Regions from separate parts of the Blautia sp. JLR.GB0024 genome, predicted to be linked through region 2. Evidence: riboswitches for the same ligand, from Rfam matches in the RefSeq annotation. Region 2 holds a riboswitch; each other region holds the start of a gene.
The links. A riboswitch is a leader RNA that binds a small molecule or an ion and turns the genes downstream of it on or off. The one in region 2 is predicted to bind cobalamin.
Positions count from the first base shown of each region.

Region 1: another riboswitch for cobalamin. It lies ahead of V8Q34_RS04975 (DUF2284 domain-containing protein); the one in region 2 lies ahead of V8Q34_RS05480 (DUF4430 domain-containing protein).
Region 3: another riboswitch for cobalamin. It lies ahead of nikB (nickel ABC transporter permease); the one in region 2 lies ahead of V8Q34_RS05480 (DUF4430 domain-containing protein).

Region 1 is NZ_JBANBF010000002.1:171,012-177,002, reverse strand. Features, by position in the region: gene V8Q34_RS04990 (ABC transporter substrate-binding protein) at 1-15, opposite strand, end outside; gene V8Q34_RS04985 (uroporphyrinogen decarboxylase family protein) at 49-1,320, opposite strand; gene V8Q34_RS04980 (LacI family DNA-binding transcriptional regulator) at 1,495-2,523, opposite strand; gene V8Q34_RS04975 (DUF2284 domain-containing protein) at 2,788-3,369, opposite strand; cobalamin riboswitch at 3,768-3,971, opposite strand; gene V8Q34_RS04970 (UDP-N-acetylglucosamine 1-carboxyvinyltransferase) at 4,071-5,363, opposite strand; gene V8Q34_RS04965 (shikimate kinase) at 5,615-5,991, opposite strand, start outside.
Region 2 is NZ_JBANBF010000002.1:299,355-305,345, forward strand. Features, by position in the region: gene V8Q34_RS05465 (sugar phosphate isomerase/epimerase family protein) at 1-121, shown strand, start outside; gene V8Q34_RS05470 (Gfo/Idh/MocA family protein) at 162-1,355, shown strand; gene V8Q34_RS05475 (four-carbon acid sugar kinase family protein) at 1,453-2,883, shown strand; cobalamin riboswitch at 3,050-3,203, shown strand; gene V8Q34_RS05480 (DUF4430 domain-containing protein) at 3,368-3,769, shown strand; gene V8Q34_RS05485 (hypothetical protein) at 3,791-4,309, shown strand; gene V8Q34_RS05490 (amidohydrolase) at 4,392-5,621, shown strand; gene V8Q34_RS05495 (glutamate synthase-related protein) at 5,724-5,991, shown strand, end outside.
Region 3 is NZ_JBANBF010000004.1:442,500-448,490, reverse strand. Features, by position in the region: gene V8Q34_RS12955 (ABC transporter substrate-binding protein) at 1-1,482, opposite strand, end outside; gene nikC (nickel transporter permease) at 1,503-2,327, opposite strand; gene nikB (nickel ABC transporter permease) at 2,329-3,267, opposite strand; cobalamin riboswitch at 3,455-3,634, opposite strand; tRNA gene V8Q34_RS12940 (tRNA-Tyr) at 3,831-3,912, shown strand; tRNA gene V8Q34_RS12935 (tRNA-Leu) at 3,948-4,033, shown strand; gene V8Q34_RS12930 (AraC family transcriptional regulator) at 4,446-5,375, shown strand; gene V8Q34_RS12925 (glycoside hydrolase family 13 protein) at 5,609-5,991, opposite strand, start outside.

The DNA.
Region 1 (5,991 bases), 130 kb from region 2:
CGCCATTTTTTTCATAGTTTTTCCCCACTTTCCTCTCCAAAACGAGACCTATTTCGTATTCTTGAAATCTTCAACTGCCTGAAACATTGCCAGCATATTCTCTGCACTTGTAGGACTTTGTATATTGTGTGTTGTATTAAATATAAATCCGCCGCCCTTTGAAAATAGTTCCAGGCGTTCTCTTACCTCCTGATATACTTCATCCGGTGTACCGAAAGGCAGAGTATGCTGTGTATCAATACCTCCACCCCAGAAAACAAACTTATCACCCCACTCTTCCTTCAGGATCTTACCATCCATTCCCTTGGCTGAGAGCTGAACAGGATTCAGAATATCCATTCCTGCTTCGTAAAAGTCCTGTAAAAATGTCATGACTGCGCCGCATGTATGATAAAATGTTTTCCAATTTGTATTTTTGTGCACCCAGTCATTGATTCTTTTATAATACGGTTTGTAAAATTCTCTAAACGAATCCAATGACATAAACGGCCCGTTCTGAGTTCCAAAGTCTGTCCCTGATATGTAAATCACCTGGATTTTGTCGCCGCAGGCCTGGCGGATCAATTCTGCATTTTTTAGTCCCGTCTCCACCTGCATCTCAAAAATCTCATGGATATAGTCCGGACATACATGATGTGCCATCATAAAATCTGACAGGTTCCTGATTCCTTTCGGATATTTCACATTCGGTCCGGGAACCGTTGCAAAATCACCTATTGAGGCTATGGCACCGCTGTAAACAATTCCGTAATCTGTATTGTTATAGTAGTAGTCACACTGCCGTTTCAGTTCATCCAGCTGTTCATCTGTAATGACAGCAAAGTCATCCTTAAAATCCACCCGCGCACTGTCTGTGTCTTCATCAAACTCGATATTTCCTCTGGTAATGTTGTCAAAGAAAAATCCTCCTTTTGGCATCATACCGGATGGCGGTACGCTTAAATCCCCCTGGGGATACAGATATGTACGACCTGTCTCATCTACTGTGGTATTAAAATTCAAGGGAACATCAACTGCAAGACCGGACTGCAATACCCAGGGCTTACGGCCCGAATTGGAAAATCCGAACATATTCATGCCTGTGGATACTTCCACACAGTCAAGATGCAGTTTCTGACGAACATCCTCTTCCACTTCCCCCAATAACTGAAGAGGTTCGTTGATCTTTACTCTTTTTTCCTCCAGGCCCAGTGCCCTCCTTAACCGGTCAAGAGCATTTGCATTGATTCCGGTAATTGGTGTCGCCCCCATATCTACGACCACTTCTTCCGGCTCAATATGATTCAGTGTCTGATTCAGCCTTTCTCTGCTGGTTGCCATTTTTCTTCCTCCTCCAATGTAGTTCATCAAAGAATTTTACTATCTCGAGTTTCATAAAACCCTTTGAAATTTATTAGTAAAAGCATACGCTTAAAACTAATCTTTTCTTTCGTGTCCGTGCACGATAAAGGTTAAATTTTTTCTCTTTACCCTTGATCGGATAAAGAGAATTTTTCATAAGTTATATTTTGTTGCTATAAATATATGCGTCTTTATTGTAGATTCCTTTGGTTTTGTGCCATATAAAAGATAACGCCCTAAAATTTCAACTCCCAGAAATCCCTGCCTGAAGGGCTCCTGACAAATGGTGGCTGAGACAACACCGGATTTCAAATTTTCCCGCACAATATCCGTAAGGTCATACGTTACTATACGGAGCTTTCTTCCGCAGTCCGACTCACGGACGGCCTTTATACCACCCTCCACACCTGCTGATGCAAAACAGATCGTAGTCAGTTCAGGCTTCTCTTTCAGCAGCGCTTTCACCTGTTCATATGATTTCTGGTCATCGTCGTCATTCTCAATAACTGCTTCCACTGTTATATTACTGTAATCCCTTTTCAGAGTTTTCTTTATTCCCCTGAGACGCTGCTCCTGTGCCATGACCATACTGGAACCGATGATCAGGGCGACATGTTCCTCGAATCCATTGCTCATCATACCCAGCAGTTCACCTGCCACACATCCGCTGGTTATATAATCGCACCCCACATACGCAAGATGTTTTACACTGGATATGTCTGTATTTATAGTTACTACCGGTATATTTGCGTCTTCCAATTCCTGGATCTTATGTGCCACATTTTGGGAATTAACCGGAGTTATTACAAGACCAGATATTTTTTCTGCCAGAAGTCCATCTATTTCTTTTAGTAAAAGGTCTGCGTCAAACCCTTTAATCTTTCTGACAATATTCTGTATTCCAAAGTGCCCCATTTCCTCCAGTGCGTTGTTGACACCATTGATAACATCATTAAAAAAGGGATTGCCTTCCGAACAAAGGATTACTCCTATTGTCTTGGTATACTTTTTATTTGCCAGTGTTCTGGCTGCCATATCGGGCTTATACCCCAGCTCATCTGCTATTTTTATGATTCTTTCCGCTACCTGCGGATTTACACCCGGTCTGTGATTTAAGGCCCGGTCCACTGTCCCTCTTGATACATTCGCTGCTTCTGCGACTTCTCGGATTGTAACTTTCATGGTTTCTCCTACGCCGTGTCCGTGCACGTTTGATAATTGTATTATAATCTATACAATCGCTTTTGGCAATTGTCTATAATATGCGAAATTTGTCATTAAATTTTGTGAATATTTACCAACTTTTGAGATTGGTCTGTCTCGATCAGCAGATATGATACAAACCTTACAAAAAATGGTACTCCATTTACGAAGTACCATCTAAAATTCATGTAATTATGAGCCCGGACTGCTCCGTATCTAATCTTCTCTGTAATCCGTTATTCTTTATTTTTTATCAAAGAGATACATACTAAAAAACGAAACCACATCCCCATTCCACTGCATATCCATATTGCAGTGTTTCGCCATTTTCGCCGCATCTATACAGTACGCAGACAGACAGGAAAAGCGATTCTGCTCCTGCACGCATGGTTTTCCTTCCGGCATATTACATACGTCGCACAGGTTGCAGGGTCCGCACATGATGAACATACCGTCCTCATCCAGTCCTTTTCTCTTGAGTTCTTCTACTGTGCGCAGTGTCATCCGGGTGTGTATCTTCTTGATCTGTTTTGTCTCCGCATCATCAAAGATGTTGTTAACCGGGGTTCTGGACTGGAAAACTACCGCCTGGCGGTACCGCATGACTCTGTTCTGCATCTCCTCCGGGGTTCCGCAGTAGGGTGGACATCCATAGTTATTGCCATAATTTCCACAGTCGTTCTGTTCGCAGAACCTGCGGAACTCATGTTCAAATTCCAAATCTTCCGTGTTCATCACGGCGGCTTTTGCAAACCCCGCTTCCTCAGCTGCTGCAATCAAGTCTTGTTCCCGCATATTACCGATTCTCCCTTCTGATCCCTTCATTCCGGTTTTGCTCCAAAACAGCCAAACGATATAACCTGGCCTGTGGTCATTTTCCTAAGCCGTATTTCCGCACCGGGGCAGTGCTGTCTGCGTTCATTTCCCATTGAAGCAAAAAAGCTGCTGTCAGGCAGTAATCCCACAGCAGCCGTATACACTATTTTTTCCTGCAGGAGGCCCATAGGCCGATTCGTGTCAGACCAATCCATGATTATTGAGATTACCCAATAATCTATACATTTGGGGTGCGGAGGAAATGTATAGATACACGATCGTCCCCGGTGACCCCCTGCTTTTATGGATGCATAAATTCCTCACACAGGTTCCTGTTTCGTTCACGTTCCAGGCAGGCATTCCATATCAAATATCATAATGGATAGGAAACTTTCTTCGGAAGTTTCAACCTTTTACTTATCCAAGCAGGTTTCCTGACTCGCAGATCTCCGTTCAGCGCTCCTTCTCATATAATTTCTTATACAATGGCTCATTGCGCTTCGCTCCCTGCTCACAGTGACCGGATCGTCCAGGTTTTTCACCTGATTCCCTTTTCACCGGAATTTTTTAAGAGGGCAAAACTGAATCCCGGTGCACTCGGTAAGCTGATATGGAATTTATACACATGATTACCTTAGCACAGCATCCGATATCTGTCAATTATATTTTCCCGCATGAAAAAGGCTGGCTAAAAAAGCCAGCCTATGGATTCATCCTACACGAAGCTGAAATTTCTGTATATCCTTTTCACTGGAAACCTTCTCAATCTCTGCTCCCAGGCATCTTAATTTCTCTTCAAAACGCTCATATCCTCTCTGGATATAAACAATATCGTCCACAATGGTGATTCCCTCTGCCGCAAGCCCTGCAATGACAAGAGCCGCTCCCGCGCGCAAATCGGGCGCACTTACCCTGGCACCGGTCAGTTTGTGTACGCCGTCAATAATGGCTGTATTGCCCTCCACCTTGATGCTGGCTCCCATACGGGAGAGCTCGTCCGCGTATTTGAAACGGTTCTCGAAAATGGACTCCGTCACAATGCTTGTCCCCTCCGCCAGTGTCAGTGCCACAGTAAACTGGGGCTGCATGTCTGTGGGATAGCCCGGATAGGGCATGGTTTTTACATGGGTGCGTTTCAGGCGTTTGGAGGCTACTACGCGTACCGCGTCGTCAAATTCCTCCACCTCACATCCGATCTCCTCTAATTTGGCTGTGGTCGCCTCAAGATGCTTCGGAATCACGTTCTTCACCATGACATCCCCCATGGTAGCTGCCGCCGCGCACATGAAAGTACCCGCCTCGATCTGATCCGGAATGATGGAATAACTGGTTCCGTGAAGCTTCTCCACGCCTTTGATACGGATAACATCCGTACCGGCGCCTTTGATGTTGGCTCCCATACTGTTCAGGAAGTTGGCTACATCCACCACATGAGGCTCTCTGGCCGCATTCTCGATGGTGGTATTGCCCTCTGCCATGGCGGCTGCCATCATGATATTGATGGTCGCACCTACAGACACCATGTCCAGGAAGATATGCTTTCCTGTCAGCCTCTCCGCTTTGGCGACAACTGCGCCGTGCAGAATATCAACGGACGCACCAAGAGCCCGGAAACCTTTCAGATGCTGGTCAATGGGCCTGCTTCCGATGTTGCAGCCTCCGGGAAGAGGAACTTCCGCTGTCTTGTATTTTCCAAGCAATGCGCCCAGAAGATAGTAGGACGCTCTGATTTTCTTGATATATTCGTATTCCACGCTGATGTTGGCTATGGTGGAACCTGTGATCTTCACCTCTGTGGGACTGATTCTCTCAACAGATGCGCCGATTTCCCTGATTGCCTCTAATAAAACATTGATGTCACGTACGTCCGGTAAGTTCTCGATGTAAACCATTTCATCCGTCATGATTGCCGCCGCAAGGATGGCCAGTGCCGCATTCTTCGCGCCGCCGATCTCCACTTCGCCGACTAACGGGTTACCGCCTTTGATAACATATTGTTCCATATTCACACCTCTATATTTTATTTATGCTCCCCGCCGGTATACTCGGTACCAGAAAACATAATCTCGTCTACAAATTTACTTTTCTTTTTCATCTGATCGGATAAAAGACAGACTTTCCGGCAGGTTCATGATTTGTCTTCCTGCTAAGATAGTCTACGACTTAAATATTATATTATAACAGATAAAGCAATTTGTAAACAAAAATTAATATTTTCATTTTTTATTCATAAACCGACATTTTTTATTCTCTGTCACTGTTTCAGTCTTTCTACAATTTTCTGTAAAGTTTCCTCCACATCCAGATTTTTCTCATCAACTGTGATATCCGCATACTTTTCGTACAGCGGTATGCGCTCATCGTAGAGTCCTCTCAGGTCCTGACCCTCCTTCAGGACAACACCGCGTCCCTTCAAATTACTGAGGCGTTTGTCCAGGGTATCGTAATCCAGTTTCAGATAGACGATCTGTCCTGTCTCTGATAGATGTTCCATGGCCCGGCTGCAGTACACCACGCTCCCCCCTGTGGCGATAACAGCCTTTTTGGCATCTTTGGCAACCTGTACATTGGCATCTTCCTCTGCTCTGAGGAATCCTTCCAGCCCGTCCTGGGCAATGATCTCACTTAACA
Region 2 (5,991 bases):
TGTGGAATACGGATTTATCGAACTGAGCAGCGCCAATAGTGCTTACAGAGAAGATATGATGAAAGCTGCGGAGTTTGGAATCAGGGCTTTGAAGAAATATAAAGGCGTTGTCTTTGAATGATAAGTGACAGACGCATACAGAGAAAGAAGGGGGACTGACAATGGTCGATAGAGTAAAGGTCGGTGTGATTGGCGCCGGTGGGATCAGTTATACATATCTGAAAAATATGACGGAAACATTTCACATCACAGAGGTGGTTGGGATTGCCGATGTGGTGGAGGAGAGAAGCAAAAGACGTGCGGAGCAGTTCCACATCCGCCAGATGACTGTGGATGAAATCATGGAAGATCCGGACATTGAGATCGTAGTGAACCTGACCTATCCCCTGTCTCATTATGAGATTACCAAAAAGGCGCTGGAGGCAGGAAAGCATGTATTTTCCGAAAAAATGATGTCCACAGATTTTGTCTCAGCAAAGGAGCTTTATGACCTGGCAAAGAGCAAAGGGCTGCGCATCGGACAGGCCCCGGACACTTTCCTGGGAGGCGGTCTTCAGACAGCCAGGAACTTGATCGACAAGGGATTGATCGGGGAGCCGGTGAACGCCCAGGCTATGGTGGCAAGGTGCTATAATCTGACCCAGGATGAGAACCATCCCAACCTGCCCTTTGTGTTCACGGCGGGGGGAAGTCTGCCCTATGATATGGGATGCTATTACCTCCATGCACTGATCCACCTGCTGGGGCCCGTAGCCAGGGTAAACGGATTGTCAAAGGCCTTCCATGAGCAGGATATGCAGCGCAATCCCAGAAATCCGGGATACAACAAGCCTTTTGATATGAAATTCCCTACATCCTTAACCGGAGCGCTGGACTTTTATAATGGCTGCTATGGCACTTTTACTGCCATCAGTGACAGCCACAGAGAGCAGACAGCCCGTCTGGAGATCTACGGAACGGAAGGTACACTGATCCTCCAGGATCCCAACTACTTCTATGGCCCGGTACTCCTGGCCAGAGGACAGAGAGGGGAGGAGACAGCATCCATGCCTCTGACTCATGGATACGGGCAGTTTACCCCTGAGACAGCTGACATGTCTGGAGAAGAGAGAACCTGGAGAGATAGTTTCCGTGGAATCGGTGTGGCGGATATGGCATGGGCCATCCGGAATAACAGGGCGCACCGCTGCAGTGCGGAGCTGGGGCTTCATGCCATTGAGATCATTGATGGGATCGGCATAAGCTGTAAAGAGGAGAAAATGTATCACATGACCACAAAACCGGAACAGCCGGCAATGATTCCCCAGGGATTCATTTACGGGACAGCGGCTGAGGCGTGTCTGGATACCTATTAGAATGAGAGAAGAGAAAGAGGCGTGGAGCGAATAGAGTCCCGCCTCTTTTAACATAATCAGGCAGCGGATATGGGATAATGCAGAAGGGAGAAGATGCATGATTGATATAAAAGATAAAGATATATTTCCGGACAGTGATTTCCTTGGGGAAGAAGAGCAGGGATACAGAGAAGCAGTGGAGGAGGCCGGCGTCAAGATTGTGGTCCTGGATGATGATCCCACGGGGATTCAGACCGTACACGGGGTTTACGTGTACACACATTGGGATAAAGAGAGTATCCGACAGGGATTTGCCGGGGATGAAAGGGTATTTTATATTCTGACAAATTCCCGTAGTATGGGGCAGGAAAGGTCGGTCACGATACAGAGGGAAATTGCAGCGAATGTAATGGAGGTGTCTGAGGAGACCGGCAGGGATTTTCTGTTGGTGAGCAGGGGTGATTCAACCCTGAGAGGTCATTATCCCGCGGAGACGGATGCGCTCAGAGAGGGATTAGAACAGAAGGGACTAAGGGTGGACGGGGAGATACTCTGTCCTTTTTTTGAAGAAGGCGGACGATTTACGATTCGTGATATTCACTATGTGAAAAACAGGGAAGGAAAATTGATTCCGGCAGGAGATACCGAATTTGCCAGGGATGCTACGTTTGGTTATCGCAGCTCTGACCTGAAAGAATGGGTGGAGGAAAAAAGCTGCGGCAGGGTGAGAAAAGAGTCTGTACTTTCCATCTCTCTGAATGAATTGAGAGAGGGGAAGGTGGATGAAATAACCGAAAAGCTTATGGGGGTACAGGATTTTGGCAGGGTTGTTGTGAATGCAGCCTGTTACGGTGATCTGAAGGTGTTTGCCGTGGCTTTTTGGGCGGCATGGAAAAGAGAAAAACGGTTTTTGCTGCGGACAGCCGCCTCCGCAGTGCAGATACTGGGAGGCATTACGGAGAAACCTATGCTGACGTCCCGGGAACTGCATGTTGAAAAAAAGGGGTACGGAGGTCTGATAGTGATAGGTTCTCATGTAGATAAGACCACCAGGCAGTTGAATGAGCTGAAAAAGTGTAAGGAACTGTCCTTTCTGGAGTTTCATGCTGAGACAGCCGCCCATGAAGTAATGCTTATAAGTGAGTGCCAAAGGATCAGTGAAGAATGCAGCAGAATACTGGCCTCAGGGAAAAGTGTGGTGGTCTATACCAGCCGCAGAGTGATCCATGCGCTCTCCGGAGACAGAGAAGAGAACCTCAGACTGTCTGTACGGATAGCGGATGCTGTGACCGAAATCGTGGCATCTCTCAGCGTGAGACCGAAATATTTGGTGGCAAAAGGGGGGATCACATCCAGCAATATCGGAACCAAAGCGCTGAATGTAAGGAAAGCTTTTGTACCGGGACAGATTCTTCCCGGGATACCGGTGTGGGTGACCGGAGAGGAGAGCAGATTTCCGGGACTTCCCTATGTGATCTTTCCGGGGAATGTAGGGGAGGATGGGGATTTGCTGCGGGTAGTGAAAATTTTGGAATACGGACAGAAATAGAAATCATATACACAGACTGCAAAGACCGCAGCCTGGCGCGTGGCTGTCTCGGGATTGCCTTGTAATTGCAAGGCAGCACTTCACGGGACAGCGGAAGGCTGAACTTTTACAATCTATGTGCAAAGTTTGAGTAAAGTAGTTTGACGATTAGCACTCAGTATGATAAGATAAAACTAATATAAACGGTGCAGAGAATATTTGGCCGTTGAACATGACAATCTGCCGACAGGGGAATCAGGTGAAAATCCTGAGCGATGTGGTCGCTGTGAAGGAATATAGTATTCCAAAGCCAGGATACCTGCCGCCGGATGGAATGGAGCTTCCGTACAAAGCCGTGCATTCCGGATTGATTACAGATTCATCATAATGATTCCGTGACAGGCCCGTATATAGAAGCGAGTCTGTTTTTTTAGTGCACTTTATTCATACCGGCAGCGGGTGCTGGGTGCGGCAGCAGATTCTACAAAAGGCAAAGGAGAACAACATGAAAAAGAACAACAGCAAAAAAGTAATCATAGGAGCCATAGCGCTGGTCGTCGTATGCGCAGTCCTGCTCCTGGTTTACAAAAATTTCATGCCGAAAGGAGCGGAGGGTGACAAAACCGTCACAGTAAAAGTAGTACACGGAGACGGCAGTGAGAAGGAGTTCAGTTATGCGACTGACGAGGCATATCTTGGAGCGGTGATCCAGGCTGAGAATCTGGTGGAAGGTGAGGAAGGCCAGTACGGGCTTTTCATGACATCTGTGGACGGTGAGAAAGCAGACGATTCCAAACAGCAGTGGTGGTGCCTGACAAAGGGCGGAGAACAGGTGAATACATCAGCGGACCAGACGCCTATAGAGGACGGGGATACTTTTGAACTGACCCTGACTGAGGGGTATTGATTGAAAGGATGCGAAATACCAATGAAAACAAGGTCTCTTGTTATTATGGCAATGCTGACAGCCATTTTGTTTCTGGGACAGGTGTGTATGGCTTTTCTTCCCAATATTGAAGTGGTGACATTGCTGGTGATTCTGTATACACAGGTGTACAAAAAGAAGGTTTTCTTTATTATCTACGCGTTTGCCCTGCTGGAAGGCGTCTTCTACGGGTTCGGGATCTGGTGGTTCAACTATCTGTATGTGTGGAGCATTCTCGCATTGATCGTACTTGTAGTTAAGAGTGAATCGCCGTTGGTCTGGAGTATAATCGCCGGCGCCTATGGGCTGGCCTTTGGATTTCTGTGTGCGCTGCCGTATTTTGTATCAGGCGGTGTGGGCGGTGGTCTGGCCTATTGGATCTCAGGGCTGCATTTCGATGTGCTGCACTGCATCGGCAATGTGGTGGTCTGTCTGGTCTTATATAAGCCGATGTATTATATTTTGAAAAAGCTTGAAAATGTACAGCAGGTGCATGTGCCTTCAAGCCCGCAAATAAGATAAAAGTAATGAAACAGCAGAAGAATATGAAAGCCCTCCTCTGCGGATACTAAAGAAGTCAGGTATCTGCAAAGGAGGGAATTTTATGCTGATAATTAATGGGAAAATATTTACCATGACCGGAAAACCGGTAGACTGCGGATATATAAGAACAGAGGGCAAGGTGATCACAGAGGTGGGAACCATGTCCTCACTGGATAAAAGGCAGAAGGGGGAAGAGGTTCTGGATGTGGATGGTGCCTGGGTGCTGCCGGGGCTGATCGAGGCACATGCCCATATCGGAATCTCTGAGGAAAAATGGGGTGCCATCGGGGATGACTGCAATGAACTGACAAACCCGGTGACGCCGGCACTGCGGGCGATTGATGCTGTTAATGCCATGGACCCGGCATTTCATGACGCGATCAAGGCAGGAATCACCTCTGTGATGACCGGGCCGGGAAGCTCCAATGTAGTGGGCGGCCAGTTTGTGTTTATGAAGACCCAGGGCAGATGTGTGGACAATATGGCGATACTGAACCCGGCAGCCATGAAAGCAGCACTGGGGGAAAATCCAAAAACTACTTACGGGGAGCAGGGAAATTGCCCGGCTACCAGAATGGGGGAGGCAGCTCTTCTGCGCAGGACACTTTTGGAGGCAGTGCAATACCAGAAGGACAAGGAACGGGGCCGGCTTGACAGGGAGGACTTTGAGAAGGAACCGTGGATGCCTGTGCTCCAGCGTGTGATCCCTATGAAGGTCCATGCGCACAGGGCGGACGACATACTGACCGCCATCCGCATTGCAAAGGAATTTAATATAGATATAACCATAGACCACGGCACAGAGGCACATCTAATCGTGGATGAGGTAAAGGCATCCGGGTTCCCGGTGATCGTGGGCACGGATTTAACCTCGCGCTCCAAACTGGAAGTGCAGAATATGAATTTCAAGACCAATAAGATCCTGGCAGAGGCAGGGGTGCTCATTGCAGTGACCACAGACCACCCTGTGGCGCTGATCCAATATCTGCCCCTGTGTGCCGGGCTGGCGGTGAAGGAGGGGCTTCCCATGGAGGAAGGGCTGAAGGCCATTACCATCAATCCCGCCAAAATATGCCGCGTAGAGCAGCGTGTGGGAAGTCTAGAGGCCGGAAAAGACGCAGATATTGCCATATTTACGGGAAATCCCATGGAGGTTTTCACGAAGACCCTTTATACCATAATTGACGGTGAGATCATCTATAACGGCATGAAAGATGAGGAAAATTCTGAATTTGTACCGGGAGGCAGCCGAAAGGACGCACAAAAAACGGCGGCAGGAGAGAATGAGTAGAATTCTTTGAAATGCTGTGGTAAGATAAAGGTAACTATTCAGCAGGCAGTGCGGACTGCAGGTCCTTCCTGCAGAGCCGCAGGTACAAAGGAGGATGTAAGTGTGGCAAAATACAAATGTAGTGTATGCGGGTATATTTTTGAAGAGACAGAAAGTAAAAAGTTTGAGGACCTAAAACAGTGTCCTGTATGTAAACAGCCGGCTTCCGTATTTGTGCGTATAGAGGAGGAAGAGAAGAAGGCACCGGCGCCGGAAGAGCCGGGAACGGAAAATGCGCTTGATTATCCGCCGGAGTATGTGCGCCGTGATCCCTCCTGCCGCTATATGGCAGAGATCCATCAGATGGCGGTCACAGGAAAGCCGATCATAG
Region 3 (5,991 bases), on a different contig from region 2:
CTGCTGTATCTGCATGATCAGATTCTTTCTTGTATCCTCATTAAATTCTGTGACAAGCTGGTCCAGAAGCTCATCCACCTGCGGATTGCTGTATCCCATCTGGTTGGAGGATGAGGTGCTGTACCAGTTCTCACGGAGATATTTTTCCGGGTCACCGGTGTTTGCCACCAGGACATTCCAGATGAGCATGTCAAATTCTCCGGAATCTCTCATGTCAAGCAGAGTCTCATAGCTGACTGTATTCAATTTTACATTGATTCCGATATCCTTCAGGCTCGCCTGTGCTGCCTGCGCGTAGACATTGAGCTCCTCGCGGCTTGTATATATGACAAAATTCAGCTCCAGTTTTTCTCCGGAAGGTGTCTCCACAAATCCATCCTCGTCTGTATCCTTGTAACCTGCTTCCTCCAGAAGCGCTTTCGCGCCGTCCGGGTCATATGCGTTTTCATCCTTCAGCTCATCGAAGCCAAAATCAAGTGTGGGGGGAACCGGAGCTTTTCCCGCTGTGGCTCCGCCTTCCAGCAGGGTATCACAGTAAGTTTCCTTATCCAGCCCTCTGATGACCGCCTGGCGCAGTGCTTTATCACCAAGCACGCCATTCTGGTTCATAAAGGCATAGGTGGACCGCAGGGACTCTAACTGCTGTATATTATATTCCCCGCTGTCCTCAAAATCTGCCAGATTCTCCGTCTTCAGATTGTACGCGATCTGCACTTCATCTGTCTGCAGGGCCATGGAACGCGTTGTCTGGTCATCTATGCACTTAAGCGTCACCTTGTCAAGAGGCACTTCCCCATCCCAGTAATATTCGTTGCGGACTACAACGCAGGAATCTGTGGGGCTGAAAGATTCCACTGCGTAAGGTCCGGTACAGATGGGACCTTCCATGGCAAAGGCGTCCGTATCCGCCTGGGTATCCACAATGAGGAACAGCGGGTCTGCCAGACTTCCCGGCAGGATGGCCACCGGCTCTTTTGTCTTGATAAGCAGGTTCTGTCCGTCCACCTCCATGGATGCAGGCTCAAAGAAGGAGACTGCCCTGTCGCTGAGCTCAAAGGTACGTTCCAAGGATGCTTTCACAAGCTCTGGTGTCATGTCATCCCCATTAGAGAACTTGACTCCCTCACGAATCTTAAACGTCCAGGTGAGCTGGTCCTCGCTGATCTCCCAACTCTCTGCCAGGCAGGGCACGATCTCGCCGTTTTCATCAAAACGCACCAGCGTCTCCCCGACTCCGTATCTGGACACCACCCAGCTGAAATACTGCTCTGTAGGCTCCAGAGTATCCGCAAAGCTTGTAACGCCTATGGTGATCTCACCGCCGTCTCCGCCTGTTTTATCTAAGGCGGAGTTCTCCCCGGAAGCTGCCGTATCCTCTGTATCCGCCTTTTCCCCGGCGCTGTTTCCGCAGCCTGCCAGCAATCCCGCTGCAAGACTTCCCGCCAGCAGGGCACACATGATTTTTCTGTAAAATTGATCCATATCTCTTTTCTCCTTCTGTTTTACTCTTGTTTTGGGTCCAGGATATCCCGGATACTGTCGCCCAGCATATTGAAGACGACCACAACGACTACAATGGCAATGCCGGGATAGATCATCAGCCAGGGGGCTTTGGATATGTAGGTTCTGCCCTCATTGAGCATCAGCCCCCATTCCGGGGTGGGCGCCTGCGCCCCGAATCCCAAAAAGGACAGGGATGCCAACTCCAGCATCATGGTCCCAATATCTGTGGCTGCTGTCACCACCATGGTTGTGATCATGTTGGGGATCACATATTTCATAATTATGCTGCCCCTTTTCGTTCCTGTTACAACAGCCGCATCAATATACAGGTTCTGTTTGATCTTCAGGACCATACTGCGGGCAAGTCTGGCATATTTTGTCCAGCTCACAGCCGAGATGGCAATAACGGCATTTACCATATTTGGCCCCAGAAGACCTGCTATGGCGATTGCCAGCACCAGACCGGGAAAGGAGATCATCATATCCGCAATCCGCATGATCACAGCGTCCACAGCTCCGCCAAAATATCCCGCCAGAATTCCAAGAGCAGTCCCCACCACAAAGATGACCGCCACCAGACACAGCGTCATGGTCAGGGATGACCTGGTTCCGTATATAACTCTGGAGAGCACGTCCCTCCCCAGCTTGTCAGTTCCCCAGACATAAGTGCTCCCCGGCTCCTTTAGAGAATCACTCATCACAGCATCATAGGGGTCCCGCGGAGCGATCCAGGGTGCAAAGACAGCTATTGCCGCAATTGCCAGGGCCAGAAGAAGAAAGACGGTAAACTGTTTGTTGTTCTTCAAAAATCTTAATACCTTCAAATCACCGCTCCTCCTTTAATCTGGGATCCAGACGGGTATAGGAAAGGTCAACCAGCAGATTGATTCCCATGTAGAGCAGTGCGATCCACAGCACATAGCCCTGTACCAGGGGATAATCCCTGCAGGAAATGGCTTTTACCGCCATACTGCCCATGCCCGGCCAGTTGTAAATGATCTCCACCACTGCGGTTCCTCCCAGAAGACTTCCCAGGGAAAGACCCAGCAGGGTCACCAGCGGCAGCATGGCATTTGGCAGCACATGCTTCCACAGAATTGTTCGCTCCCTGATTCCCCGCATGCGGGCACCCGTCACATAATCCTGGTTCAGTTCCTCCAGAACAGCTATCCTCACCTGTCTTGTGTATTTTGCGGACATGGCAATAGCCAAAGTCACGGCGGGAAGGATCAGGGATTTGAAATCCGTGCTTCCCCCGGAAACGGTTACCCACCGCAGCGTCACACCGAATATACTCAGAAGGATCAGTCCGATCCAGAAATTCGGAACCGATACTCCAAGGAAGGTCAGCGCCCGCACCAGATAGTCCACCCATTTATTCCGGTAGACTGCTGATAAGATTCCCAGCGGAACGGATATCAGCACCATGATGACCAGAGAAGCCAGCGCCAGTTCCAGTGTGGGCCAGAAACAGGATACCAGTTTGTCCACCACGGGAACCTTCATAGAATAAGAAGTTCCCATATCTCCGGTCATCACTCCCTTCAGCCAGGTTCCGTACTGCACCAGAAACGGTTTGTCGAGTCCCAGTTCAGCCCTTGTCTTTTCCAGAAGTTCTGGCGTGGGCACATTGCCGCACTCTGTTAACATGATCTCCGCCGGATCCCCCGGCGACAGATAGGTGAGTCCAAATGTAAAAAAACTGATTCCCATCAGTACGATCACAATCTGGACCAGCCTTCTGCCTGTGTTTTTCTTGTTCAACCTTTTCACCTCCATTGTTATTAACAGCTCTGAGATATCTGCGGTCCGCATCGCTGCCGGATGCAGTCGCGTTCCTTCTGCGCATCAAAAAAGGACAGCCCGATACACAGACTGTCCCTAACTCTCAAAATTTACCTAAAAATGCAGAATCCTGCCCTTATTTCAAGAGTTCCCATCAGCCGTGCGAAACATCTTAAAGATATAAGCAGTTCTCCTGACTTCAGTTCAGCGCACCCGGATACCTTCCCGGACTTCTGTCCAGTGGCATAACATCTGAGCGCTCCCTGTCACAGTGGCGGGACCGTACCGGACTTGCACCGGTTTCTCTTTTCATGCTGCAATAGCAACTTATATCCTGTATGATCAATCTCTAAGTCTTTATTATACTTGAATATTTATGGATTGCAACTCTTTATACATCACAATTTGTTATAGATAAAAATTTCCCATCCATTATCTATCCGCTTCATTTCAAATAAATACCGAAAAAGCCCTTGCAATCTGGAAAAAATCTGTTATAATAATATCTTGTCAGAGAGAACTGACATATCTAAATAAAACATGGACGGTTTCCCGAGTGGCCAAAGGGGACAGACTGTAAATCTGCTGCAAATTGCTTCGGTGGTTCGAATCCACCACCGTCCATTTTATCGGATAGGTTCGCCTATCCGATATCTTTTGCCGCAGTGGCGGAACTGGCAGACGCCCGGGACTTAAAATCCCGTGGGTAGTGATACCCGTACCGGTTCGATTCCGGTCTGCGGCAGTAATCAGGAAAGGCTTAAACAAGTAATTGTTTGAGTCTTTTTTGTGTTGTATAACTGCCGCAACAGTGACTACAGAGAAGTTACCTATAGTTGCGTACTATATCAAAGCCATTACTGTATGAATTTCATATCCACACCATTTGCATAGAGCAGTGTGGCACAACTATAGTGTAGATCGTGGATTCTGATACGCTTTAGCCCCGTTTCCTTTGTGCCTGTGTCCGTCTCCCGGATACCGCACCAGCAGAACATGGCTCAGGTAAGCGTAGTTCGTTAAATATTAATAATATATATGTTCCAGATATTTTTTCTATGGTATGATATAAATATAGAATTATACAATACTCGGCTTAAAATGTTGCGACAGCAATTTATATATTGAGTATACTTTGTTTGAAGGGAGGGAGATTTTTGGATTTATTAACCCGTATGGATTTGGCACTCGCGTATGTGGAGAATAACCTGACAGGTGAGATCGATCAAGAAGTGCTGGCACGAATTGCCTGTTGTTCAATTTATAACTTCTCTCGGATGTTTTCATTTATTACCGATATTTCGCTAACGGAATACATTCGCAGAAGGAGGCTGACGATGGCAGCAATGGAACTGCAGCAAGGTGGCAATATCAAAGTGATTGATCTCGCTTTAAAGTATGGTTACGATTCGCCGGTTTCATTTTCACGTGCGTTTCGAACACTCCACGGGGTTACACCGACGGAAGCGCGCGCTGGTGGTGTAACACTTAAAGCATACCCAAGAATTTCTTTCCAAATTTCAGTCAAAGGAGAGAAAAGAATGGATTATCGCATTGAAAACAAAGAGGCATTTCAGGTTTTTGGCTACGAGGGTATTTTTAATACAGATGGAATAGGTGTGAATGCAGATATTCTGCATGATAACGCTGTACACCCAAACAATCCTCATGAGCTTTGGAATCAAAATTACGTGAACGGTGCATATGAAAAACTTGCGGCAGATGCCGGTGATTTACCTCTGTTTGTCAGCCCCGGCTTATGCAAGGTACATGGGGTATGTGATTATAAACAAACGGAACCCGGGACATTCGCATATATGCAGTGTGCATTCAAAAATAAAAACAGCAAGGTTGACGGATATACAGTTGCGAATATACCTGCGAGCACATGGGTAATATTTCCGTCTGAAAAGTTTAAATGGGATAATGTTGTCGAAGTTATAAATAACTTGCATAAGCGTTTTTTTTCTGAATGGCTTCCTACCGCTGAATATGAGCAGGTGAATGGTATGAACTTTGAGATTTACGGCGGGGATTCCGATATGGGCTACGTTGAACTGTGGTATGCAGTAAAGAAAAAGGTATAGCAAACGTGAATGGGCTGCTCTGCAATATGTGGGGCAGCCCCAGTTCTCTTTAGAAATTAAAACGTGAATTACTTGCAAAATATAAAGTGTTTTTCATTCCATTAATTACTAATAATAGTTAAATCATGCACAGATTATAGTTATCTGCACAGATGATGAAACTGTAATAGTTCGATTCCGGTCTGCGGCATGATAAAAAGACCGGCACATTCAGCCGGTCTTTTTGTATGCTTTTAATCATTTCTTCTGTCTTTATCCACAACACATTTAATCACCATGGCTCCGTGGGAGGGCACTCTCATCCGCACAACTCCGCCCTTACAGACATGAATCTTCTTAATCAGGCTATAGCCGAAGTCACCGGTCACGATGAGCTGTTTAAAACGCGCTTCCCTGCTCCTGGATATCCCCAGCTCCCAGACAGACAACTCCACCATCTTGGTCTGGTCACTGTTGTTCACAGCCACCACAGTTTTTTCCCTGTCCGTAAATCTGCCGTAGCACAAAAGCTGGTAATCATTTGCCAGGAACTTTAAAGAGCCGTCTATCAGCTCCCGGTTCCCCTTGTGAATGGCGATCATGTCCCTGTGGAACTGGATCAGTTCCCTGTCCTCCC